2 regions of the Streptomyces sp. NPDC107500 genome follow, and region 2 is predicted to be linked to the other one. Evidence: riboswitches for the same ligand, from Rfam matches in the RefSeq annotation. Region 2 holds a riboswitch; the other holds the start of a gene.
The links. A riboswitch is a leader RNA that binds a small molecule or an ion and turns the genes downstream of it on or off. The one in region 2 is predicted to bind cobalamin.
Positions count from the first base shown of each region.

Region 1: it holds a riboswitch for cobalamin, as region 2 does, so the genes downstream of both, ACZ67M_RS27635 (ABC transporter substrate-binding protein) here and ACZ67M_RS18410 (ABC transporter substrate-binding protein) in region 2, are expected to answer to the same signal.

Region 1 is NZ_JBVJPF010000007.1:246,936-251,310, reverse strand. Features, by position in the region: gene ACZ67M_RS27640 (FecCD family ABC transporter permease) at 1-985, opposite strand, end outside; gene ACZ67M_RS27635 (ABC transporter substrate-binding protein) at 982-2,016, opposite strand; cobalamin riboswitch at 2,046-2,224, opposite strand; cobalamin riboswitch at 2,349-2,473, shown strand; gene ACZ67M_RS27630 ((2Fe-2S) ferredoxin domain-containing protein) at 2,536-2,931, shown strand; gene ACZ67M_RS27625 ((2Fe-2S)-binding protein) at 2,956-3,645, shown strand; gene ACZ67M_RS27620 (SpoIIE family protein phosphatase) at 3,656-4,375, opposite strand, start outside.
Region 2 is NZ_JBVJPF010000004.1:426,305-430,679, forward strand. Features, by position in the region: gene ACZ67M_RS18400 (ABC transporter ATP-binding protein) at 1-63, opposite strand, end outside; gene ACZ67M_RS18405 (FecCD family ABC transporter permease) at 60-1,157, opposite strand; gene ACZ67M_RS18410 (ABC transporter substrate-binding protein) at 1,154-2,242, opposite strand; cobalamin riboswitch at 2,306-2,491, opposite strand; gene ACZ67M_RS18415 (fasciclin domain-containing protein) at 2,561-3,220, opposite strand; gene ACZ67M_RS18420 (M56 family metallopeptidase) at 3,573-4,375, opposite strand, start outside.

The sequences.
Region 1 (4,375 bases), on a different contig from region 2:
CGGCGATGTCGGCCCAGATCAGGAAGACCGCTCCGGCGAGCGCGGCCGTGGGCAGCACCCTGCGGTGGTCGCCGCCGACGAACAGCCGTACCACGTGCGGGAGGATCAGGCCGACGAAGCCGATCGGGCCGGACGCCGCGACGAGTACGCCGGTGACCAGGGACAGCAGCACGAACATGCGGGCCCGGAAGCGGGCGACGTCCAGGCCCATCGTCGTCGCCGCCTCCTCACCGGCCAGCAGCAGGTTGAGGTTGCGGGCCTGCACCAGGAGCACGCCGATGCCCAGCAGCACCGCCAGTCCCGGCAACCACAGGGTCTGCCAGGTGACGCCGCCGAGACCGCCCAGGGTCCAGGCGAGCACCGCCCGGGCCTCGTTGCCGCGGTCGGTGGTGAGCAGCAGCAGGTCGAGGACGGCCGTGAGCACCGCCGCGACCGCCACCCCGGACAGGACCAGGCGCGTCGAGGTGATGCGCCCGCCGGTGCGGGCGGTGGCGTACACGAGCACCAGTGCGCCGAGGGCGCCGGCGAACGCGGCGGCGGACAGCGACAGGGGGCCGAGGAAGCCGACGCCGAAGACGATGACCGAGACCGCGCCGAGGGAGGCGCCGGAGGAGACGCCGAGCAGGTACGGCTCGGCGAGCGGGTTGCGGACCAGCGCCTGAAGGGCGGTGCCCACCATCGCGAGACCCGCACCGGTCACCGCTCCCAGCAGGACGCGCGGCGCCCGTACGTCGAGGACGATGGTCTCCCGCGCGCGGGACCAGTCCGGGTGGGTGAAGTCGGCGCCCAGGGCGTGCGTCACGATTCCCCACACCTGGCCGGGTGGCACCTGGACCGAGCCGATGGCCAGTCCGGCCGTCACGGACGCCAACAGCAGGGCCGCCAGCGCGAGTGACGTCCCCGCCATCGTCGTACGCCCCGCCCGGCGCGACCGGGCGGCCGAGGGATCCGGTTCGGCTACCGCCTTGGTGGCGGTGCCCGTCACCGGAAGCTCTCGCGGTGCAGTCCGCGGGCGAGGTCACCGACCGCGTACGCCGACCGGATGCCGACCAGGGTCGCGGTCAGCGGCAGGACGACGAACCGCTTGTTCCTGACGGCGGGGACGTCGGCGAGGGCCGGCTGGGAGAGCAGGAACTTCTTCTTCTGCTCGACGCTGCCGGCTCCGGCGTAGTCGTAGATCGCGATGACCTCGGGCCTGCGCTCGACGACCTGTTCCCAGGAGACGTCGCCGAACACCTCGTCGAGGTCGCCGAAGACGTTCTTGCCGCCGGCCAGCCGGATCAGGTCGGTGCCCAGGCCCTTGCCGCCCGCGGTGAAGGCGCTCTTGTCGCCGCTGTCGTAGACGAAGACCGGCACCTCCGGTTCGCCCTTCACCGCGGCGGACGCCTTGGCGACGCGGCTCTTCAGGTCCGCGATCAGCTTGTCGGCCCGGTCGGGGACGCCGAAGATGCTCGCGACGGTACGGATCTCGGCGTAGGTGTCCTTCATCGTCACCCTCTGCTTGCCGCAGTACTCGCGGTTGAGGTAGGTGTCGATGCCCGCGTCGGCGAAGGCCTTGCGGGAGCGGCCCTCGTTCTCGGCGAAGGCGCTGCCGTAGCCGCCGTAGACCAAGTCGGGCTCGGTGTCGAGGATCTTCTCGAACGACGGTTCCCGCTCGGCGAGTTCGGGTATCGCCTCGTAGTCCTTCCGCAGCTCCGGCAGGACGGCCGAGTCGGGGAAGGCGGTGCCGGCCATGCGGTCCTTCAGACCGAGCGCGAGCATCAGCTCCGCGGGGTGCTGATGGATGGTGACCACCCGGGACGGCGGCTTGTCGTACGTCGTCCTCACACCGCAGTTGTCGATGGTGACGGGGAATCCCGCGGGGGACGACGCCGATGCCGAACCGTCGTGGCCGGAGTCGTCGGCGCCGCCGGACGAGCCGCATCCGGCGGTCACCAGGGCCGCCGACAGGGCGAGCGCCGCGGCCGTGCCGCGCAGGCTCCGGCGGCGTCGGGCAGGGGAGAACAGGGCTGACACGTAAGCCTCCTGGGGAGTCCGCGCTCCTCGGATCGGGCCCGCGACAGGTCAGTGTCCTGACTCCCGGGCCTTCGGCCCCCGGCTGCCCGGCCGGTGGGCGCGGGGCAGGTCGAGGGCGTGACGCCCGGTCACAGTGGCGGGACCGTGCCGGATTCGCACCGGCTTCCTGTCTCCCGTCGCGGCTATGACCTGGCGATATTACGTTCCTTTGGGCAGGGCGCAAAGCGCGGGTGTTCAGCGGGCACGCGGTGCCCGTGCGCGGAGCGGGGCCCCGCTGACAGCTCCGGGGCCGGGATGCGAGGATGCCCGGAGCAATTGGGCGACGGCGGCCCGAGGAAGCCGGTGTGAATCCGGCGCGGTCCCGCCACTGTGATCGGCGAGCGAGCCCCCACACGACCACTGCCCGTACCGGGTGGGAAGGGGTGGGGCGAGCGACGACCCGAGAGCCAGGAGACTCACGCGGTCGCCTCCTCGACGGACCACCGGGGCGGATCTCCCCGGGGAGAGGGACGATGCCGTATGCCCGCCCACACCGGCCCGGCCGGAGCGACGCCCGGCGCACCCGCGGACCCGACGCCCGCCCGCGTCGTCGTCTGCCGGGACTGCTGCTGCGGCACCCCCAAGATCATCGGCGTCGATCACGCGGCGCAGACGGCGCGTCTGCGGGCCCTGGTGCCCGTGCGGGTGTCGGACTGCCTCGACGTGTGCGAACAGGCCAACGTGATCGTCGTCCAGCCCTCCGCGGCGGGCCGCGCCGCCGGCGCCCGTCCGGTCTGGCTGGGACTGGTCAACGACCCCGACGCCACCGAGGACATCGCCGACTGGGTCCGCGCCGGCGGCCCCGGTGTCGCACCGCGGCCCGACATCCTCGACCTGTACGCCATCACGCCCCCGCGCCGCGGCCCGGCCGCCTGACTCGGCGCTCACGAGGAGCGACCGGTGTCCCGAAACGTTCAGGCCTCACCCGCCGATGTCACCGCCGCCCTGCACGACGTGGCCGCCCTCGGGGGCTTCTTCGTCCTGCGCGTCGGCGGTGCGGATGCGGGCTGGCATCCGGTCGGCCACTCCTACGCGCGGGGTTTCACCGACCTCGCCGAGGCCGTCGCGCACCGCCACCGGGCGCCCGAAGCGCGGATTGGCGTGTCCATCGCCCACCTGGGTCACGCGGCACGCCTCTGGTCGCCCGCCCTGGCCTGCGTACTCCTGCACGGCATCGTCCTCGACCTGAGCCGGCTGGAGCGGGCCGACGACGGCCCGGCCCTGCGCATGCCCCGTCCCGCCGGCCTGCGCGGCAGGACGGCACGTCCGTCCGCCGCCCTCGCGGTGTACCGGCAGGTGACGGCCCACCTGGAAGCGCTGGCCGAAGGGCTCCGCGTCAAGGTCGCGCCACGGCTGCTGGACGGCAACGCCGCCTCGGCGCTCGTCGAGGCGGCCCGCGCGCTGCTGGCGGCGCACCCCGCGCTGCGCGAGCCGCTCACCGGCCTCACCACGGAGCTGCTGAACACCGGACGGCTCGTGGGCACTGGAGAGATCACCGGACCGGATCTCACGTTCCGGCGCCGTAGTTGCTGTCTCTACTACCGCGCGCCGAACGGCTCGAAGTGCGGCGACTGCTGCCTGGCGGACTGAGGGGGGGCGGTCAGGGGCCGTCCGGGTCGAGGGCGTTCAGGGACTGTTCGGTCCAGATGACCTTGCCCTGCGCGTGGTACCGGGTGCCCCAGCGCGTGGCGCACTGGGCGACGAGGAACAGGCCGCGGCCTCCCTCGTCGGTGGTGGCGGCCATGCGCAGGTGGGGTGCCGTGCTGCTGCCGTCGGAGACCTCGCAGATCAGGCTGCGGTCCAACAGCAGCCGGACGCGCACCGGTTCGGCCGCGTGCCGGATGGCGTTGGTGACCAGCTCGCTGAGGATCAGCTCGGTGGTGAACGCCGTCTCCTCGAGGCCCCACTCGGCGAGCCGGCGCGTCGCGTCGGCCCGGACGCCGGCGACGGCCGCGGGGTCGCGCGGCACGTGCCACTCGGCGACCCGGTCGGCGGGGAAGGCCCGGGTCCGGGCCACCAGGAGGACGATGTCGTCGTCGGGGCGGTCGGGGAGCAGCGCGTCCAGCAGCACGGCACAGGTCTCGTCCGGCGTCCGGTCCGCACCGGCGAGCCGCCCGCGGAGCTGGTCGAGGCCCGCCTCGATGTCCCGGCCCCGGCCCGTCACCAGCCCGTTGGTGAACAGGACTAGCCGGCTGCCCTCGGGGAGCCGGAACTCGGCCGGGGTGAAGGGCAGGCCGCCGAGGCCCAGCGGAGGGCCGGGCGGCAGCTCGGGGAAGTCCACGCTGCCGTCCGGGCGGACGACGGCCGGCGGCGGATGCCC
Region 2 (4,375 bases):
GACGCCGTCCAGGATCAGCCGCCCCCCGGCGGCGCGGGAGACCCGCTCGGCGTTCAGCGTCACCGTGCCCTCCGGGTGCGGTACAGGACGAGGACGAAGGCGGGTACGCCGATCAGCGAGGTCACCACGCCCACCGGGACCTCCTTGGGGGCCAGGACGGTTCGGGCCAGGGTGTCGACCCACACCAGGAACACGGCCCCGGCGAGGGCGCAGACCGGCAGGAGGCGGGCATGCCCGGGGCCGGTGAGCGCCCGCACGGCGTGCGGCAGCACCAGTCCGACGAAGCCGATGGCACCGGCCGAGGCGACCAGGGCGGCGGTGAGCAGGGCGGTGGCGCACAGCAGGATTAGCCGGGTGCGGGCCACGTGGACGCCGAGGGTGGCCGCGGCGTCCTGGCCGAAGGCGAAGGCGTCCAGCGTCCTGCCGTGGCCGAGGCACACGGCGAGGACCAGCAGCAGGACCGCCGTACCGGTCCACACGTCCGTCCAGCCGGCCCCGCCGAGCGAGCCGAGCAGCCAGAAGAGCACCCCGCGGGTGGTCTCGGAGTCGGCCGCGGTCATCACCACGAAGGAGGTGAGCGAGGAGAACAGCTGCATCGCCGCCACTCCCGCGAGGACCACGCGGTCGGGGGTGCCGCCGAGGCTGTGGCTGAGCAGCATCACCAGCGCGAAGGAGCACACCGCGCCGAGGAACGCCCCGCCGGGGACGGACAGTGCGCCGCCGCCCACGCCGAGCACGACGACCAGGACGGCGCCGGTCGAGGCACCGGAGGAGACGCCGAGCACGAAGGGGTCGGCGAGCGGGTTGCGCAGCAGGGACTGGAGGACGGCGCCGCACACGGCGAGTCCGGCGCCGCACACCGCGGCGAGCAGGGTCCGGGGCAGCCGCAGGTCCCAGACGATGCCGTCGCGGATGGGGGTGACGTCGGCGGCGGGGCCCGCGCCGAGGTGGGCGACGATGACGGACCACACGTCGGCCACGCCGATGTCCGCCGGGCCGATGGTCACGGCGACGGCCACGGAGGCGCACAGGGCGACGACGCCGGTCAGCGCCCACAGGGGGTAGGCACGGCGGCCGGTTGCCGTGCGTATGCCCGGGGCCGGCCGCTCCTCGGACGCGGCCCGCTTCTCGGATGCCGCCCGGCTCGCGGACGTCACTTGGTGAGGCCGTACTCGCGCAGCGCGGCCGCCACCTGTTCGACGCCCTCGACGGTGCGGATGGTGGGGTTCATGGCCTGTCCGCTGAGCAGGACGTACCGCTTCTCGCGGACGGCCGTCATGTTCCGGGTGACGGGGTCGGACTCCAGGAACTCGATCTTCTTCGCGGCGGTCTCGGCCGTCTGCGACTTGCGGGTGAGGTCGCCGAGGACGAGGACGTCGGGGTCGCGGTCGGCGACGGTCTCCCAACCGACCTGCGGCCATTCGTCGTGGGTGTCGTCCATGGCGTTCTTCGCCCCGACCGCGCGGGTCATGACGCCGGGGGCGCCGCAGCAGCCGCCCATGTAGGGCGACGTGGAGTTGGCGAACCAGTACATGAGGGTGGCGTCGGACGCGTCGACGCCGGACGTCGCCTTCTTCACCCGGGCCTTCAGGTCGGCGACCAGCTTCTCGCCGCGTTCCTCGACGTCGAACAGCCGGGCCAGGTCGCGGACCTCGCGGTAGACGGTGTCCATGGTGAAGGGCTCGCTGCGGACGCCGTCGCCGTCGCCGCTGTTGTCCTTGCCGACGCAGTCGGACGGGGAGAGGTAGGCCGGCACGCCGAGTTCGCCGAACTGCTCGGGGGTGGCCACTCCCCCGGTACCCAGGGTGGAGGCGAAGGAGGCGGCGACGAAGTCGGGTTCGGCGTCCAGGACCGTCTCGAAGGACGGCATGTCGTCGGCGATGCGGGGCACACCCGCGTTCGCCTTCCCCAGCCCCTTCATCACCGGGTCGGTCCACGTGGCGGTGCCCGCCATGCGGTCGGCCAGGCCGAGGGAGAGCAGGATCTCGGTGGTGCCCTGGTTGAGGGAGACCGCTCGCTGCGGAGGTGCGGCGACCTCGACCTCGCGGCCGCAGTCACGGACGGTGCGCGGGTAGCCGGCCGCGTCCTGCGCCGCGGAGTCGTCGCCGGTGTCCGTCCCGGAACCGCAGCCGGCGGCCAGCAGGGCGCCGGCCAGGAGCGGCACCAGGCCGCGGAGGGCGCGTCGGGAGGCGGGGAGGCGTCGGAGGCCGACGGGGCGCGTTGCGCGCGAGGAGGCGGGCAAGGGGAATCCTCTGGCGTCGAGGGCTCGTACGCGAAGCCCGTTCGTACGGTGCGTCCCGCGCCGTACGCGGCGCGGGTGCCAGCAGGTCTTCGGACTCGGGATCGACCGGGCGGGACGCCTTCCCGGGCGGCCTCCGCCGCCCAGTGGCCCGTGTCCCGCCCGTCACCCTCACCGCTGCGCGTCAGCTCCGGATTCGCACCGGATTCCCTGACCCACCAGGTGGGTTCGACTGGCTTCCGCAAGCTACCACAGGGCCCTCACGCCGCCGGGGGCGGGCGGCCTCCTCACCCGCCCCCGGCGCCAAGGCGCCGGACCGCGTCAGCTCTTGGGCATCAGGACGCTGTCGATGATGTAGACGTTGGCGTTGGCGGTCTTGACGTTGCCGCAGACCACGTTGGCGGAGTCGTTGACCTTGTAGGCCTCGTCCGAGCCGGAGGTGGTGAGCTTGGACTTCTGCAGGGTGTCGAAGGAGCCGTTCTCCAGGTCCTTGGGGGCGAGCTTCTGGCCCACGACGTGGTAGGTCAGGATGTCGGTGAGCATCGCCTTGTCGTTGAGGACCTTGTCCAGGTCGGCCTTCGGAATCTTGGCGAAGGCGTCGTTGGTCGGCGCGAACACCGTGATGTTCTCGGCGTTGTTGAGGGTGTCGACCAGACCGGCCTTCTTCACCGCCGACACCAGCGTGGACAGGGCCGGGTTGTTCGAGGCGGCGGTGGCGACCGGGTCCTTCGCCATGCCGTCGAACGAACCGGCGCCCTCCTTCGGCACGGTGGAGCAGGCCGGGCCGAAGGGCTCGTCGGCGCCGGACATGCCGCCCGAGGTGTCCTCGGACTTGTCGTCGGTGGCCGCGGGGGCCGAGGACTCGGCCTGCGCGGAGTCCGAGGAGCCGCTGTCGCCGTCGTCGGAACAGGCGGCCAGCGACAGGGGCAGGACGGCGGCCGCGACGACGGCGACGGCGGAACGACGGATACGGGCGTTCATGGATATCTCCCTGCAAATCGGCAGCACTGAGGCAGCGCTGATGTAGTGATGTGGAGCGATGGTGTGATCTGAAGCGTGGTGCGCGTCGAGGTGGAGCGATGGTCCGCTCGGTGAGCTGTCCGCCCGGTGGGCGGTTCCTATATGCGTGGAGGCCGAGCCGCCCTGCGTATCGCAGGCAGGGAGCGCAGGCGGGCGGTCCGCTGTCGGTGTGGTCCCGGTTCTTCCCTCACACGGGGAATCCGGAGCAGGGCGGCTTCCGGATTGGCCGGTCACCCGATCGAGTGGGGAAGTTTCTCGGGCACCTCTGTGAACAGGGGTTTTCCCTGGAGGGTGCCGTCGACGTGACGGGGACTCAGAGCGGGGTGGCGGCCCGCAGGATGAGGAACATGGTGACGGCGGAGTTCGCCGACGACATCGCCGACACGGCCGTTCCGGCGGCCGCGGCCCACGCGGCCAGCCCCACCGAGGTGAACAGCGAGGGCCAGGTGCGGACGGCGGGCGCTGGACCCAGCAGGGCCGCCACCCGGCGCGGCACGGGCCCGGGCGCCGCGAGGCCGGCCAGGGTCGCGACCGGGGTGCCCCGGGAGACGAGGGCCGCCTTGCCGATCGCGGTCGCCACCGCGCGACGGTCGCCGACAGCCTTCGCGGCCTCCTCGTCGGCCCAGCGTTCCGCCGTGTAGGAGACGGCGGTGCGCAGGGGGCGCAGGAACGGGTTGGCCAGCCCGGCGAGCCGGACGGCCAGCAGGAAGCGGTGGTGGCGGGCGGCGAGGTGGGCCCGCTCGTGGGCGAACAGCGCCCGCCGCTCGGCCGGTTCGAGGCAGTCGAGCAGTGCGGTGGTGACCACCACCCGGTCCCGGTCTCCGCCGGGCAGCGCGTACGCGTAGGGCACGTCGTCCGGCAGTACGGCCACGCCGGTGCCCCGCAGTCCGGCGAGGGCGCGGTGGGCCCGGCGACGCACCCGGCCGTGCCGCCACAGCGCCCGGGCCGAGACCAGGAGAACGGCGCACAGTGCGGGAATCGCCGCCTTGCCGACGACCTCGTCGTAGGGCACCGCCGCCCGCACCTCGGGGTCCGACCAGCCGTCGGGCAGCGGGTTGCCGGGCAGTTGCGCGGTGCCGACCACCATCACCAGCGCCAGGCACACGGTGCTGCACA